DNA from 4 places in the Exiguobacterium sp. Helios genome. Region 2 is predicted to be linked to each of the others. Evidence: riboswitches for the same ligand, from Rfam matches in the RefSeq annotation. Region 2 holds a riboswitch; each other region holds the start of a gene.
What was found. Region 2 has a riboswitch for S-adenosylmethionine ahead of msrA (peptide-methionine (S)-S-oxide reductase MsrA). Riboswitches for the same ligand answer to the same signal wherever they lie in the genome.
Positions count from the first base shown of each region.

Region 1: another riboswitch for S-adenosylmethionine. It lies ahead of HNY42_RS00845 (LLM class flavin-dependent oxidoreductase); the one in region 2 lies ahead of msrA (peptide-methionine (S)-S-oxide reductase MsrA).
Region 3: another riboswitch for S-adenosylmethionine. It lies ahead of metK (methionine adenosyltransferase); the one in region 2 lies ahead of msrA (peptide-methionine (S)-S-oxide reductase MsrA).
Region 4: another riboswitch for S-adenosylmethionine. It lies ahead of HNY42_RS15275 (alpha/beta hydrolase); the one in region 2 lies ahead of msrA (peptide-methionine (S)-S-oxide reductase MsrA).

Region 1 covers NZ_CP053557.1:157,300-161,512, reverse strand. The annotation lists gene HNY42_RS00855 (DUF2325 domain-containing protein) at 1-1,155, shown strand, start outside; gene HNY42_RS00850 (DUF975 family protein) at 1,226-1,864, shown strand; SAM riboswitch class I at 1,984-2,089, shown strand; gene HNY42_RS00845 (LLM class flavin-dependent oxidoreductase) at 2,163-3,221, shown strand; gene HNY42_RS00840 (ATP-grasp domain-containing protein) at 3,218-4,165, shown strand.
Region 2 covers NZ_CP053557.1:665,436-669,648, reverse strand. The annotation lists gene HNY42_RS03535 (putative quinol monooxygenase) at 1-69, opposite strand, end outside; gene HNY42_RS03530 (M20 metallopeptidase family protein) at 147-1,319, shown strand; SAM riboswitch class I at 1,391-1,494, shown strand; gene msrA (peptide-methionine (S)-S-oxide reductase MsrA) at 1,599-2,129, shown strand; gene HNY42_RS03520 (DMT family transporter) at 2,229-2,708, opposite strand; gene HNY42_RS03515 (DMT family transporter) at 2,725-3,153, opposite strand; gene HNY42_RS03510 (NAD(P)H-dependent flavin oxidoreductase) at 3,281-4,213, opposite strand, start outside.
Region 3 covers NZ_CP053557.1:2,532,398-2,536,610, reverse strand. The annotation lists gene pckA (phosphoenolpyruvate carboxykinase (ATP)) at 1-1,508, opposite strand, end outside; SAM riboswitch class I at 1,741-1,867, shown strand; gene metK (methionine adenosyltransferase) at 1,995-3,203, shown strand; gene HNY42_RS13165 (GNAT family N-acetyltransferase) at 3,341-3,826, shown strand; gene HNY42_RS13160 (alpha/beta fold hydrolase) at 3,910-4,213, shown strand, end outside.
Region 4 covers NZ_CP053557.1:2,965,050-2,969,262, forward strand. The annotation lists gene HNY42_RS15260 (MetQ/NlpA family ABC transporter substrate-binding protein) at 1-183, opposite strand, end outside; gene HNY42_RS15265 (methionine ABC transporter permease) at 217-867, opposite strand; gene HNY42_RS15270 (methionine ABC transporter ATP-binding protein) at 857-1,888, opposite strand; SAM riboswitch class I at 1,975-2,078, opposite strand; SAM riboswitch class I at 2,328-2,431, shown strand; gene HNY42_RS15275 (alpha/beta hydrolase) at 2,494-3,252, shown strand; gene HNY42_RS15280 (thymidine kinase) at 3,320-3,940, opposite strand; gene HNY42_RS15285 (DedA family protein) at 4,118-4,213, shown strand, end outside.

The sequences.
Region 1 (4,213 bases), 510 kb from region 2:
GAATGGGTGCAGATGTCGCGTTACTATACACCTTCTGAAAAGTTGGACTTCACGTGGAACGAAACAGAAGAAGACGTCACATTCGAACAATCTGTCATTCCTCCAGCACAGATCAATCCTGTCATCGAACAACGTTACGCCTATACGTTTGTCCGTGAATTAAAAGATGGTTCTTTACGGGAATGGCCGAACAGTCATATCTCGGAAACAGAAATCCGGCAATGGAATCTCGAACATGGAATGGAAATCCGTGTCCAAGTCGTACATCAGGACTCCCGCCGGACGACACTTGAAGTGATGGCTGTTGTCGCGACTGACCGGATGAAGCCACTGTCGGAACGAATCGTTTTTGAAAAATGTATCGTTAAAAATCACGGTATCATTGAATCGACGGTCGAAGGAGCATTAAAGGATGAGACGGGAAAACCTTTTTACTATGCGACACCACTTGAAGACATGCGCTTCTTCCATCTGAAAGAAGGACAGCTCGTCGATCTCGTCATGTGGAAAGGTCGTCCTGAAACACTGACGATTGCCTGGAAATATGCGTTCCAATATCAAGAGCCGACAGTACAACTGTTAGAGACGTCAAACGATCCAACAGCACCAGGGCCTTCGTCAGTTGAACCGACTCACGAATCAGCCGTCAAAAAGTCGGGATGCTATCTGAAGCAAATGAAACGAAAATCGAAAGTAAAACAGGAACAGAAAACGCGCCGGATTCGTGAAAAGAAATCCCGACCGTTGACACCACTCGTCACGACGTCCGTACCGGGGCAGCCCATCGACTTCCTCGATAAGGAACCACTTGATTTTGCACCATTTGAAAGCATGCGGCTGGTCATCGTCGGCAATGAACAGCAAGCACCGGTCTATCGGACATTTTTCGAAAAAACAGGTATCGAGTTGATCCATCTGTCGGGTGATGCCCAATCAGCGAAGAAGATTGCCAGTCTCGCGAAAAAGACCGATGCGATTGTCGTCATCACGAGCCGTGTATCCCATGCGGCTTCAGCACACGTCATCGCGCAGGCGAAGAAACATGATATTCCGTTTGCGATGGAGCGGCTCGACGGACGACGTTCGTTGTATACGGCATGCCAGCGCCAACTTGAAAAAGCACGCTTAAATCAGTTAAAAACAGGAAAATCCTGAAAAAAGGTGAAACTCCTCTCTTCATGAGCCGTAAATAGAGATAGAACTTATTTTGAGGAGGATCATATTCATGTCATCACAATTAAAAAAATCAGCAAAGGAAGCATTAAGCGGTCGTTGGGGCTTTACGGTCTTGATGTTTTTATTATTCGCAATTCTGCAAGTCATTCCGGAACTACTGTCGTCTGATTATGACGAACCTTTCCAGACGATTGACTTCCTCGGATTGATTGCAACGATCTTATTACTCCCACTTGGTGCAGGATGGGTCTGGTTCTCACTTTCTATCGCACGGGGAGAACAAACAAAAATCAGTGATTTATTTGAGCCCTATAAATATTTCATAAAAGTTGTCCTGCTTTCAATCGTCCAATTTGTATTCTTGTTCCTATGGGCATTGTTATTGGTTGTACCGGCCATTATCAAATCATTTTCGTATATGTTAACTTACTACATTTTGCGGGATGAACCTTCGATTGGTGTATTGGAAGCAATCACCCGGTCACGTCAAATGATGGATGGACACAAAATGGAAGCTTTCCTGTTGATTCTATCGTTCATCGGCTGGTTTTTCCTTGGATTGATTACGATCGGAATCGGATTCTTGTGGATTATTCCTTACGTCAGCGTCACGCTTGCAAAATTCTATGATCGGATCCGCGGCGAAGAAGCACCCGTCGAACAATCGACGTTTGTTGCCCCATATTAAGACGAGGAGGATGAGAGCTTAGCTCTCGTCCTTTTTTTGAATATCTTTTTAATTCCGATTGGAAAACAAGGTTTAATGATTGCTTTACTCTGCTAAAAAGTGTACGATAATTCCAATAATTCTTATCAAGAGAAGTCGAGGGAATGGCCCGAAGACACTTCAGCAACCCCGCTAGCAGCGGAAGGTGCTACTTCCTAAAGGAATCTTTTCCTTTACAGATAAGAGCAGACATGATTAATCCGTCGCTCTTTTCGATTTTCGAGAAGAGCGACTTTTTTTTACAAGGGGGATATGACGGATGGAGTATGGATTTTGGTTACCGATTTTTGGCGGATGGTTACGGAATGTCGAGGACGAACAGATGCCGGCGACATTCGATTATGCGAAACAGGTCGCACAAACGGCTGAACAAATCGGGTTTTCAACGACCTTGATTGCGGAATTGAACTTAAATGACATCAAAGGACTTGAAGCACCAAGTCTTGAAGCCTGGACGACGGCAGCGGCGATTGCCGCGACGACGGAACGACTGGAAATCATGACAGCGGTCCGTCCGGGGTTCCATAATCCGGCGACGACCGCGAAGATGGCAGCAAACATCGATCAACTTAGCCACGGGCGCTTTACGTTAAACGTCGTCTCTGCCTGGTGGGAAGAAGAAGCGCGGCAATACAACGGGATCTTCACAGCTCACGACGAACGCTACGCGCGGACGGAAGAGTTTGTCACGATCATGAAAGGATTATGGGCAGATGCTTCGCCGTACAGCTTCGACGGGAACTACTATACGCTCGAGAAGACGCAACTGCATCCGAAGCCGGTTCAACGACCGGGCATCAAGTTGTACGCAGGCGGGGAAAGTGAAGCCGGCAAACAAACCATCGTCAATCATTGTGACGCTTATGTCATGCACGGCGGAACAGTGGAAGAAGTGTCCGTTAAGATTGAGGATATGAAGGCGCGCCGACAAGCGACAGGGCAACCGCCGCTTGAAAGTTTTGGATTGGCTGCTTATATCATCTGCCGCGATACGGAAGAAGAGGCTATTCAAGAATGGCAACGAATTACGGACGTCAAGGAAGACAGTGCCGGATACGCCGGGTACGACGACTTCGTCAGCAAATCACAACTCGAACAGCAGGTAAAACGGAACGATTATTCGGTCTCGAACCGCGGACTCCGTCCTGATTTGATTGGAACACCGGAACAGATTGCCGAACGGATTCTTGCGTTTGAGCAGGTGGGTGTCTCCTTATTATTACTTCAATTTTCACCACAACTGGAAGAAATGGAACGCTTCGCGCGCGACGTCATGCCGCTTGTCGAAGAAAAACGAAAGGTAGGTCAAACCAAATGACAAAAATTCATATCTTACACGAAAACCAGGAATGGACGGACCATTTAATTAAACGACTCGAGGAACTGGAGTTGCCGTATGAACAGTGGCATCTCGATGAAGGACAGGTCCCGCTTGATGAAGTCCCGCCAGAAGGCGTCTTCTACAGCCGGATGAGTGCGTCGTCGCATACGCGCGGGCACCGCTACGCCCCGGAACTGACGGAAGGGGTACTCGCGTGGCTAGAGGAACACGACCGGACTGTCTTTAACGGAACACGTGCCTTGCGTCTTGAAGTGAGTAAAATCAATCAGTATACGGCCCTTCGAAAAGCCGGTATCCGGGTTCCGAAAACGACAGCTGCCGTCGGGCGTGATCAAATCGTCGAAGCGGCGAAAAACATCGGCGTGTCCTCGTTTATCACGAAACACAACCGTGCCGGAAAAGGACTTGGTGTCCAGTTGTTCCATTCGATCGAAGCACTTGAGACATATCTTGATGGACCAACGTTTGATGAACCGGTCGACGGGATCACGCTGATTCAAGAATATATCCAGGCACCGGAACCGTACATCACGCGCTGTGAGTTCGTCGGCGGGAAGTTTGTTTATGCTGTCCAGGTCGACACATCAGAAGGATTTGAACTGTGCCCGGCAGATGCCTGTGTCATTGACGACTTGTTCTGCCCGGTCGGGGAAGATGCCCCACAAACACCGATGAAGTTTAAAGTCGTCGACGGATTTAATGATCCGATCATTCAAAAGTATGAAGCCTTCCTGCAAGCGAACCAGATCGCGGTCGCCGGCATCGAGTTCATCAAGGATGCGGATGGAACAATCTATACGTATGACGTCAATACGAATACGAATTACAATTCAGACGCGGAAGCAGCTGCCGGTAAGTTCGGCATGCTCGAACTGGCGAAGTTCCTCGGTGCGGCCCTTGAACGTCAGACTGTAAAATAATCATCACGGACCGATTAAAATAAGCCAAATACCCTGCATGTGTGTAGT
Region 2 (4,213 bases):
AATCGGAAAGACTTGATCAGCTAATCCTGCTTTGACTGTAAGAACGGCATTGACAATGATTTCACCCATATGTTGATTCCTCCTCTAATTGATTACTTCTATCTGTACCCGTTTTTACTCAAGACATACCGAAAAGGATGATTTCGATGCAAGAAAATTTATTCACCTACTTAACTGAGTATGAATCAGAGATGATTCGTTTACGCCGTGACTTTCACCGCCATCCGGAATTATCGTTCCAGGAAGTCCGGACGCCTGCTAAAATTTCTGCGTTTTATGATGCACTCGGTATTCCTTACCGTGCGAACGTCGGTGGCAGCGGAATCGTCGCGACACTGACCGGCACCCGTCCCGGAAAAACAATTGCGGTCCGGGCCGATTTTGATGCGTTACCGCTCCAGGAAGAAACGGAATTATCGTTCCGCTCAATCCGTCCCGGTGTCATGCATGCTTGCGGACACGACGGACACACGGCGATTGTCCTTGGACTCGCCGCTGCTTTTCAAGCCATCCGGGATGAATTAACAGGTACTGTCGTCTTTATCCACCAACACGGTGAAGAAGTATTTCCGGGTGGTGCGATTCAAATGATTGAGGACGGCTGTCTCGACGGTGTCGATGCGATTTTCGGCACACACCTCGAAAATGATCTTCCGGTCGGAACGATCGGTTATCACAGCGGGCATACATTATGTGCGATCGATGAATTTGAAATCGTTGTTCATGGTCAAGGCGGTCATGCCCAAGCGCCACACCGGACGCAGGACGCACTTGTCGCCGGTGCACAGCTTGTCTGTAATCTTCAGCACCTCGTCAGCCGGCGCGTTGATCCGTTTGAGCCGGCCATCGTTGCAATCGGTTCATTTCATGCCGGAACCGCACCGAACATCGTGACCGGCGAAGCCCGGATTGTCGGAGAAATCCGGACGTTCAACGAACAACTCCGGCATCAGTTGCGCCAACAGGTGGATCTCGTCGCACGGACGACCTGCACCGGAATCGGCGCTGATTATTCCATTGATTTCACGACAGGTTACCCGTCCCTTTGGAATCATCCGGATGAAACGAAGCTCGTCCGGGAAGCGGCCGGTTTTTTGCCGGAAGCACAGGTCCGTGAAATGAAACCGATGATGGCAGCCGATGATTTTGCCTATTACCTGGAACAGGTTCCGGGCAGTTATTTCTTTACCGGCTCCGCGAAAACAGATGGACGCACGATTTATCCGCAACACCATCCGAAGTACGAAATCGATGAGCGGGCTTTACTGATCGGGGCGAAAACGTTAGGGGCGACAGTTCTTCGTGCCCTGCAAACATAAGAATTGACTTTCCACTTTTATGAATGGTATTATCATCCCAATGATAACGAACTTACATCAACTTCATATAACACTTATCAAGAGTGGACCGAGAGATCTGGATCGATGACGTCCCAGCAACCTGCGCACAGCAAGGTGCTACGACCAGCAAAGCGAAAGCTTTGGTTGATAAAAAGCGGCGACTCCTTTTGCAACCAAGCAAAGGAGTCGTTTTCGTTTTCTCGCTGTCAGAAATGAGAGCATTACGGCTCAAGAGGCCAGGAGAAAGGGAGAGATGACATGGAAAAAGCAACATTTGCAGGAGGATGTTTCTGGTGCATGGTGACACCATTTGAGGAATTACCGGGGATTCACAGTATCGTGTCCGGTTATACAGGAGGACACGTCGACAATCCGACATATGAGCAGGTCAAAACCGGAACGACCGGACATTCCGAAGTCGTCGAGATTACATTTGACCCGGCACTGTTCTCATACGAACGGTTACTCGAACTGTATTGGCCGCAAACGGATCCGACCGATGCCGGCGGACAATTCCAGGACCGTGGTACACAGTATGCCCCGGCGATTTTTTACCATACGGAAGAACAACGCCTTGCAGCGATTGCGTCACGTGATGCGCTGGCTGCAACAAACCGTTTCAAACAACCGATCGTTACACGGATCGAACCGGCAGCTGCTTTCTATCCGGCGGAAGAATACCATCAGGACTTCCATAAAAAAAATCCGGCCCACTACAAAAAAGACCGGAAAGCCTCCGGCCGTGATGCCTTTATCGACGTCGCCTGGAAAGAAGAAGTATCCGTCTGATTTAAACGAAGCGTCTTTTAAAAGAGATCACCCTTTCACGCACTTTACTGTAAAAGTCGCGTGAAAGCCGTGATCTCTTTTGAGTGGTTGACGATGTTTTTAAGAAATCGCTTTGATTTCATCTGTTTGATTTGACTCGTCCACGACCTGATACCGTTTTAAGACGAAAATGCCGCTCAGCATGACGGCCAGGCCGATGATCTGCCCAAACGATAAATCGACTTTTGGTAAACCAAACCAGCCAAAAACGTCGACACACAACGCAAAACTGAGTTGCGAAATCAGGACGACGGAAATCGCGATGGACGGACCGAGCAGTTGAATACCCCGCATGACACAAAATACGACACCGACACCGACGAAACCGCCAAATAGATAAAGCGGTTCGACCTCCGTAAGCGCTGCGACCTCCCCGCCCCGAAAGAAAACCAAGGCAAGCAACGAACCAATCAGACCGACCAAAAAGACTAACGTCGTCGTCGCCCAGGCACCAAAGACATGACTCATCCGTGCGTTCAAAACAGTTTGTAAACTGATCATCATCCCTGCGACGATGGCACAAAACATGCCTAATCCCATTTCTATCTCCTCCTACTCAGGTAAATGAAAAGATCAGGACGCCGGTCAACATCAAACCGACTCCGATCCACTGCCCTTTGTTACTGCTTTTTTTAATGACTCCGAACCAGCCGTTCAAATCAATTACAAAGGCACACAGAATCTGTGCGACGAGCAACAGCGACATTGCCCATGTCATGCCGAGTAATTGAATTGACGTCAGTTCCGTAACGACGACTAAAACACCGAGCAATCCGCCGCTCGCATAAATAAGCGGTAACGTGCGAAAACCGCCGATTTTACGATCCCGAACAAAGCCGTAAATCAATAAACATCCGATCAGACCAACGAAATGGACGATGGTTACGGATAACCATGGACCAACCGCGTCACCGAGCCGGGCATTAAAGATGCCTTGTAAGGCAATAAACAATCCACTGAATAAGGCAAACACGATTCCTTGCATCTTCATCCTCCTTTTTCTCTAGTTACGAGTAGACCCTATTCTGTCATCTTTTTAAAGGACAAATGTCCTGAAACACAAAAAAAGCCGACCTGATCGGTCAGCTGCGCTTATATTCACGTTACTGGAGTTACTGGAGTGCCCGGTATGTCCGTTCGATTCGTCCGAAAGCATCATCCATCATCCGGTTAAAGAGTTCCGCAACGGTCGGAACATCATCAATCAAACCGGAAACGAGACCGGCATTGACGTATCCTGCTGTTTCGTCGCCTTCGAGTGCCCCTTTGATATGAAACGATTCGTTCGTCTGTTCCTGAAAGGCAGCGAGTGATGTCGGCTGCAACGCATCGACATACGGTCCGTTCAATACCCGCCGGACTTGTCCGACTTCTCGGCCGATGATTCGTGTCCCGAGATCATCCGCCTGCACGAGGTGTCTTTTATAGTGCTCATGGACACGGGATTCCTGTGTCGCAATCAACCGGGTTCCGAGCTGCACGCCTTCTGCTCCGAGCATCCAGGCTGCTGCAAGACCACGTCCGTCGCCGATGCCGCCCGCGGCAAGGACAGGAAGCGTGACATGATCCGTGATTTGCGGAATCAGGGTCATCGTCGTCAACTCGAGCGGTGAATTGATTCCCGCCGCCTCGACGCCTTCCGCTACCAGTATGTCCACTCCGGACTGCTCGGCTTTAATTGCCTGTTTGACGGAAGCAACGACACCAATCGTCCGGATTCCCGCCTCCCGTAACTTCGATAAAAAAGGAGCCGGATTACCGGCTGACAAGGACACGACCGGAATCCGTTCCTCGATTGCTAACTCAATCAACTGTTCGGTATAAGGTGAGACCCGGATGGCGATATTCAAGGCAAACGGACGCGACGTCAAGCTTCGTGTCGCGTCAATCAATTGTTTGACCTCGACAGGCGTCATCGTTCCGCATCCAATCGTTCCGAGACCTCCGGCATTCGAGACCGCCGCCGTCAGTTCGGCATGGCTGATATTCCCCATACCCCCTTGAATGATCGGCACATCAATCTGTAATGTGGTACATAGACGAGA
Region 3 (4,213 bases), 1.2 Mb from region 2:
TGCGTGAACTTTTGCGCGAGTGCAGTCGCTTGTTGTTCGTAAACAGATGAATCCGCCCATACCTTGACCGGATTGAGTAAATCAGTCGGAACACCGGGTACTTCAATCGGCATATGCAGACCGAAAATCGGATGTTCTTCTGTCGGGATGTCTGCGAGCAGGCCGTTGACGGCTGCATTGACCATCGTCCGTGTATACGAAAGTTTCATCCGGCTGCCGGTACCATAAGCCCCACCGGTCCAACCGGTGTTGACGAGATAAACGGTGACGCCGTGGCGATCAATCAGTTCCCCGAGCATCGTCGCATATTTTTCTGGAATCAACGGCAGGAACGGGGAACCGAAGCAGGTCGAAAACGTTGCTTCCGGTTCCGTGACACCACGCTCTGTGCCGGCAAGTTTAGATGTATAACCTGACAAGAAGTGATACATCGCTTGTTCTTTTGTCAGTTTACTGATCGGAGGCAGTACACCGTAAGCATCTGCTGTCAGGAAGACAATCGTTTTCGGATGACCGGCGCGTGACGGGATGGCGATATTCTCGATTGCTGTGATCGGGTAAGCCGCACGCGTATTTTCCGTCAGTGAGGTATCATCATAATCCGGAATCCGGGTGTCGTCGAGGACGACGTTTTCAAGAACGGTTCCGAAGCGGATGGCGTCAAAGATTTGTGGTTCTTTTTCGCGTGACAAGTTGACCGTTTTCGCATAGCAGCCACCTTCGATGTTGAAGACACCGTCATGGGACCAACCGTGTTCATCGTCGCCGATCAATTGACGGCTCTCATCTGCAGACAGTGTGGTCTTACCAGTCCCGGATAGTCCGAAGAATAACGCGACATCCCCTTCGTGTCCAACGTTAGCGGAACAGTGCATCGACAACACTTCTTGTTGTGGTAAGAGATAGTTCATGACCGAGAAAATTGATTTTTTAATTTCTCCGGCGTACTCTGTACCACCGATCAAGACAATACGGTGTTCGAAAGACATCGCGATGAATGTCTCCGAGTTTGTCCCGTCGACCGCCGGATCCGCTTTAAAATGTGGTGCGTAGACGACCGTAAATGGTTCAAAGGCCGCAACCGTAGGATATTCGCGTAAGAATAGCTGTTTCGCAAACAAATTATGCCAAGCATATTCGGTTACGACGCGCACTGGAAGGGTGAAATGCGTATCGGCACCAGCAGCAGCTTCTGTGTAGTAAAGTTGATCTGCTTCGTTCATATAACGAAGAACTTTTTGTAACAGTTGCTCGAATTTGTCCGATTCCATTGGTTGATTGACATGACCCCAATCGATATGCATCTCACACGATTGATCACGGACGATGAACTTGTCTTTCGGTGAACGACCTGTAAATTTCCCCGTTTCTACAGACAAAGCACCATTTTCTGCAAGAACTCCTTCTTTGTTGCGAATCGCATGTTCGACTAGTTCAGCAACGGACAGTTGTTTGAACACATGCTCCTTCTTGAGTAGCTCTTCGATATTCAGGACCGTCATCGGCATCCTGACCCCACCTTTCCCCTACGTTGGTTTTAGCTCTACTATTAGTGTGGCACATTTATTATATATGACATACTAATGATAGGGCAATCATTTTCCTGCGCTGATTTCTATTTATCTGGAAACGCTTTCAGCATTAACAGTTTAACATCTCTTCCGAAATTTTTCGACTAGAAATTAAAACGTTGCTTGACAGAGTGAGCACAAGTTTATATCATGTAATTCGTAACGGATACTCTTATTCTGAGCAGGTGGAGGGAACAAGGCCCGAAGAAACCCGGCAACCGTCTTATATTAATTTCATCATTAATGTAGGAAAAGGTGCTCTCCTGAAGCGAAGTAAACACTTCGAACGATAAGAGGGTAAAGGAAGAACGCACAACCTTTCCCTGACCATTTTTGGACATGGAAAGGTTTTTTTCATTTTACCGTCCCACTCAACTAGGGGAAATGAGTACACCGTCAAATTCTTTTTTGGGAGGGTCAAACATGACAAACCTTAATCGCCGACTATTTACGTCGGAATCAGTAACTGAAGGTCACCCGGATAAAATCTGTGACCAGATTTCGGATTCAATTTTGGATGCAATTCTTGCAGCCGATCCAAACGCACGTGTTGCGGCAGAAACTTCTGTCACGACAGGACTCGTATTAGTAGCTGGAGAAATCACGACATCAACTTACGTGGATATCCCGAAAGTCGTTCGTGAAACTATTCGTGAAATCGGCTATACACGCGCTAAATACGGTTTCGATGCAGACACTTGTGCTGTATTGACATCAATCGATGAGCAGTCAGCAGACATCGCTCTCGGTGTGGACCAAGCGCTTGAAGCACGCGAAGGAAACATGTCCGATGAAGAAATCGATGCGATCGGAGCAGGAGACCAAGGTCTGATGTTCGGTTATGCAACGAAAGAAACACCGGAACTCATGCCACTTCCAATCTCGCTTTCACACAAACTGGCTCGTCGTTTGGCAGAGGTCCGCAAAACGGGGCAACTCGATTACCTCCGTCCGGATGGTAAAACGCAAGTTACGGTTGAATACAACGAGAACAATGAACCTGTTCGCGTCGATACAATCGTCATCTCGACACAACATGCAGAAGAAGTGACGCTTGAGCAAATTCAAGCTGATCTGAAAGAACATGTCATCGCACCGGTCATCCCGGCAGAGTACATCGATGCAGACACAAAATTCTTCATCAACCCGACTGGTCGTTTCGTCATCGGCGGACCACAAGGAGATGCAGGGTTGACAGGTCGTAAAATCATCGTTGATACGTATGGCGGATATGCACGTCACGGCGGTGGAGCGTTCTCTGGTAAAGATCCAACGAAAGTCGACCGTTCAGCTGCTTACGCAGCACGTTATGTCGCGAAAAACCTGGTTGCATCTGGTCTTGCGGACAAAGCAGAAGTTCAACTTGCTTACGCAATCGGTGTGGCGCACCCGGTTTCAATCGCAGTCGATACGTTCGGTACAGGAAAACTTCCTGAAGCGCAACTAGTTGAATTAATCGCAGAAAACTTTGATCTCCGTCCTGCAGGGATCATCAAGATGCTTGATCTCCGCCGTCCGATTTATCGTCAGACAGCAGCTTATGGTCACTTCGGTCGTACAGACATCGAATTACCATGGGAGCAAACAGATAAAGCCGCTACTCTTGAAGAGCAGGCAAAACGTTTCGCATAATCCTGAGTTCAGAAACTCCCTTTTAAGGGTGTTTCTGAACTTTTTTTGTTTCTCCGGAACTTTGCAGGGAAACGACTGAAATTTCTAGAAAAGGGTAAAAGAACATGAGCCTGTAAAAGGAAAAGGGGGATTTCGGTATGGAGATACGCGAAGCAGTTCCGGCTGATGCAGCACGCATTCATGATATTGCGCTCACGTCCTGGATGGACACATATGAGGAAATCTATTCAGAGCGTTCGAAAGCCCATTTCGTACAAGAAGCGTACCCGCAGGAAGAAGTGGTCCGAGCAATCCGGACAGCGGAAGAAGCACGTGGAGAATACTTCAATGTCGGACTGATCGACGGGGAAATCGTCGGTTTTATCCACGCCATCGATGTGGATGGAACGTGGGAAATCGTCCGGCTGTATGTCTTGCCGAAATACCAGCAAAACGGAATCGGACGCCGGCTGATCCGCGAACTGGAATTGCAAGGGGCGTCTCCGATTGAAGTGTATGTTGAATCCCGAAACTATAAAGCCCGTCACTTTTTGACTTCATACGGATTTAAGGAAATCAGCGAGACGACAGAGGAAGTCTTCGGACAGGTGGAACCTGTGACGCGACTACAACGTATATATTAAAGAAACGGAATCCGACTTAAGGCGGTTTGGCTGAAGTCGGATTTGTTGCATACTAAACAGATATCGAATGAAGAGGTGAGTTTGTGGTAGAACAACCAACCGGAGTGATCGTTCTTGTATATCCACTCCAATTACGTGCCCGGCCAAGTGAAGCACTGATTCGTGTCTTAGAGCACGAATATGAGGTCCTCTTGGTCGACGCACCCCGTCGTGTATCGTTTGAAGAACATCAACAGTTATTAAAAGAAGCACTACGCGAAGCCGGTAAGCGGAAATTACCGATTCATATCATTGCCTGCAGTATGGGAGCGCTTGTCGTCAACCGACTGCTTCAAGAATATGAGTTGCCGATGGCGAGCCTGACGTTTATCTCGCCGTTATTTGATT
Region 4 (4,213 bases), 740 kb from region 2:
GAACTTAACGAGCTCAATCGTGATGCCTTCTTTCTTCGCTTTTTTCGCGACGTATTCCCAAACTTGGGTGTCAGAACCGCTGACGCCAAGTTTCACCGTCTTTTGATCTTCTTCTCCGGAAGCGGCACATCCCGCAAACAATACCGTCGTCAATGCTGCACCAATCGCTAATCCTTTTTTCATCATCCATCTCTCCCTTATCTGTTCTATGTTTTTTTAGTGTCTCCGAATTTTTCGTGCCAACAGGTTGCCTGTTGTCTGTAACCCTTGAACCAAAATGACGAGAATCCCGACCGTGATGATCATGACGGTCGTATCAAACCGTTGATAGCCGTACGTGATCGCCAAGTCACCCAGTCCCCCGCCGCCGATTGCCCCGGCCATTGCCGATGCCCCGATCAAGCCGATTGTCGCAATCGTCAGGTTCAGGACAAGCGAGCTGAGGGCTTCCGGCAAGAGGAAACGGAAAATCGTCTGCAGCGGTGTCGCCCCCATCGCTTCTGCCGCCTCCAAGACACCGGTGTCGACTTCGAGCAATGAACTTTCAATCAGGCGGGCGATGTACGGTGCCGCATAAAAGACGAGCGGAACGATCGCTGCCTGCGTCCCGATCGACGATCCGACAATCAAGCGGGTCAACGGAATGATCGCGACGAGCAAAATAATGAACGGAACGGACCGGAAGATGTTGACAATACTGCTTAAGACATTGAAGAAGGGGATTTGTTCGAGCAATGCTCCTTTTCGTGTCACGACAAGCAGGATGCCGAGCGGTAAACCAATCAATGTCGAAAAGAGTAACGACAGTCCGACCATCGTCATCGTTTGCAAAAAAGCGGTCCAAATATCCGTATAGTTAACCAGCATCTGCGAGCACCTCCTCGACGACGACATCCGATTGATCGATGTAATGCAGTGCCCGTTTGATTTCCGCCGCATCACCGATCAGTTCAACAAGCAGACTGCCAAACGGAATGTTTTGCAGTTCCGTGATGCTGCCGTGCAGGATGTTGAGGTCGACATCAAACCGTTTCGCGACTTGCGATAAAAGCGGTTGTCCGGTCCCTGCCCCGAGGAAGTTGATTTTGTAGATATGGTGCCCGGTATCCCGTTGATCGATGACTTTTTGAACTGACGCCGGAATCTCATCCTGCATGACGGAACGGACGAAGTTTTTTGCCGTCGCCGTCTGGGGGTTCGAAAAGACGTCGAATACGGTACCCGATTCAATCAACTTGCCGGCTTCGATGACGGCGACCCGGTCACAAATTTCACGGATGACACCCATCTCATGGGTAATCAGTAAGATCGTGATGCCGTATTCCTGATTGATTTGTTTCAGCAGGCGTAATATGTGTTGTGTCGTCTGCGGATCAAGCGCCGAGGTTGCTTCGTCACACAACAGGACGGACGGCTGGGTGGCAAGTGCCCGGGCAATCCCGACCCGTTGTTTCTGTCCGCCCGATAACTGATCCGGGTAATGATCGGCCTTATCCGCCAAGTCGACGAAATCCAGCAGTTCATTGACCCGCCGATGGACCTCGTCTTTTTTGACGCCCTTTAAGACAAGGGGTTTTGCGACGTTCGCAAAAACCGTATTCGAATCCAGCAGATTGAAGTGCTGAAAAATCATCCCGATGTGTTGTTTGGCTTCCCGTAACTGTTTCGCCGAGAGCGCCGTCAAATCTTGGCCATCGACCGTCACACTGCCCGATGTCGGCCGTTCAAGCAGGTTGACGCATCGTAATAAGGAACTTTTACCGGCTCCACTGAAACCGATGACACCGAAGATTTCTCCCTTTCGGATTTCGAGATCGACCCCGTTCAGCGCAGCAATCGATTGTTCCTTTGTTTCATAGATTTTTTTTACATTTTTGAATGTAATCACCACTTGTTCCCCCTTTAAAATACAAAAAAGGTCTCTTCTTAAGAAACAAGAAGAGACCTGGATCCGCACAATGGCAGAATCCACTCGACTCATCTCTCAGACAATTGTCTGATGGAATTGGCACAGTGCTCATAATGAGTCTGTTGCCGAGGTTTCGTAGGGCCAGTCCCTCCACCTCTCTGGATAAGTGTTGCGGTATGAAATTCGTATGTGTGTTGTTGCCGGTTGAACTTATGTCGTAAAACTAATTTTTACACTACAGAAAGATCTTTTAAAGGTCAACCATATTTTCAAAAATAAACCATATGACCCATATCGATTTTTTTCCCGGGACAAACTGGATCGTTGTTTGAATTTTGACGCCTGTTCAAGAGAGTTTGACAATTCATTTCCGCCAATGCTATCATCTTCTCAATGATTAATCCGACAATTCCTATACGATATATCAAGAGTGGACGAGAGACCTGGCTCTAGGACTCCACGGCAACCTGCTGTTATGCAAGGTGCTCCGACCAGCAAAGCGGTTGCTTTGGATGATACACACGAGAAACTCGTTTGCGTCCAAAGCCAAACGGGTTTTTATTTTTGAAATGGAGGACGAGATGATGAGTATGGTTTATCCTGTTATACCGGGTGCGGAAGCCTTTTCCTTAGGACGCGGATCCGTCGGCATTTTGCTCTGTCATGGTTTTAACGCAACGCCGCAAAGCGTTCGGGCTGTAGGAGAACAGTTCGCAGAACAAGGTTTCTCCGTCTATGCCCCTCGCCTGCACGGTCATGGGACCGATGTCCTGGAATTCGAAGCGACGACGGCAGATGACTGGAAACAGAGCTTGCGTGACGGCTTCGAACAGTTAGCCAGACGGTGCGAATCGATCTTCATCGTCGGACAATCGATGGGGGCGACACTTGCCCTGTCACTTGCCGCTGAAGGTCTCCCGATTGCAGGAATCATCACGATCAATGCCGCCTTGTCCGTCCCTGCTTACGAAGCCTTATCCTTCACCGATTGTCCGGTCTATCTGCCGGAAAGCACCCCTGATATCAAGCAGACCGCTTTTGAAATCATCTATGATCTTGTCCCCGCAGTTTGTGCTTCAGAACTGTTACGACTCATTGATGACACGCGACTACACTTAGCGACGATTCAAATTCCGACACTTATTTTATATTCTGCTGAGGATCACGTCGTCCCGCCGGCCTGTTCCGATTATTTGTACCGGACGATTGGGGCAACAGATAAACGCAGTTATTGTCTGCTCGACTCGTACCATGTCGCGACGCTTGACCATGATCAAAAGACGATTGTCCGTGAGACCTTACAATTCATCGAACAGTTCAGCCGGTTGACACGAACTGGTTGATAAAAAAAAGTGAACGATTCCCGGCCGTGAGGCCAAAGAATCGTTCACTTTTTCAAATCGTCTATTCTCAATTTTGCTGTTGTTTTTTCCATTCCTGTAACGGTTGCGGTTTGCCCGGAACTTGATGACAATGACGGCAACGCGGTTCATAGGATTCAGACGCCCCGACGAGAATGATTGGATCATTGTAGTTTGCCGGCTTCCCGTCAATCAATCGTTGTGTCCGTGACGCCGGATCTCCACACGACAGACAAATCGCCTGTAATTTCGTCACGAATTCCGCACGTGCCAGTAATTCAGGCATCTTGCCGAATGGCTCGGCCCGAAAATCCTGATCGAGTCCCGCACAAATAACGCGTTTGCCATCCTGAGCCAGTGCTTCGATGACTGCGACAATCTCATCGTCAAAAAATTGAACTTCGTCAATCGCGACGATTTGCGTCTCTTCCGCCACTGCTGCATAGACATCACGGCTCGTCGCCATCGGAATCGCAATGACCGAGTTGCCGATATGCGACACGACATGCTCTTCATGATACCGGTCATCGATTGCCGGCTTGAACACTTGAACCGGTAACTTTCCATACTGTGCCCGTCTGACACGACGGATCAGTTCTTCTGACTTACCGGAAAACATACTTCCGCAAATCACTTCAATCCAACCATATTGATTGATCACATGCATCATCGTAAACACCGTCCTCTAAATTAGTCACTTTAACGAGTATAGCCCGAATCTAAATTGAGAAAAAGGATTGACTTCTAAAAATCAAAAACCCTTGCCAAATTCGCCACTTTCTTCATCTTCTCATTTCAACTGGTATGTATTTCCTGTACACTGAAAGAGAAGTTTCTTTGAAGGAAGGTGACTCCGATTCATCACATATTACATGAAGTCCTCCATCAATATGGAGCGTTCGGACTCGCAATTCTTCTGGCCGGTGGAATCGTCGGTCTTCCG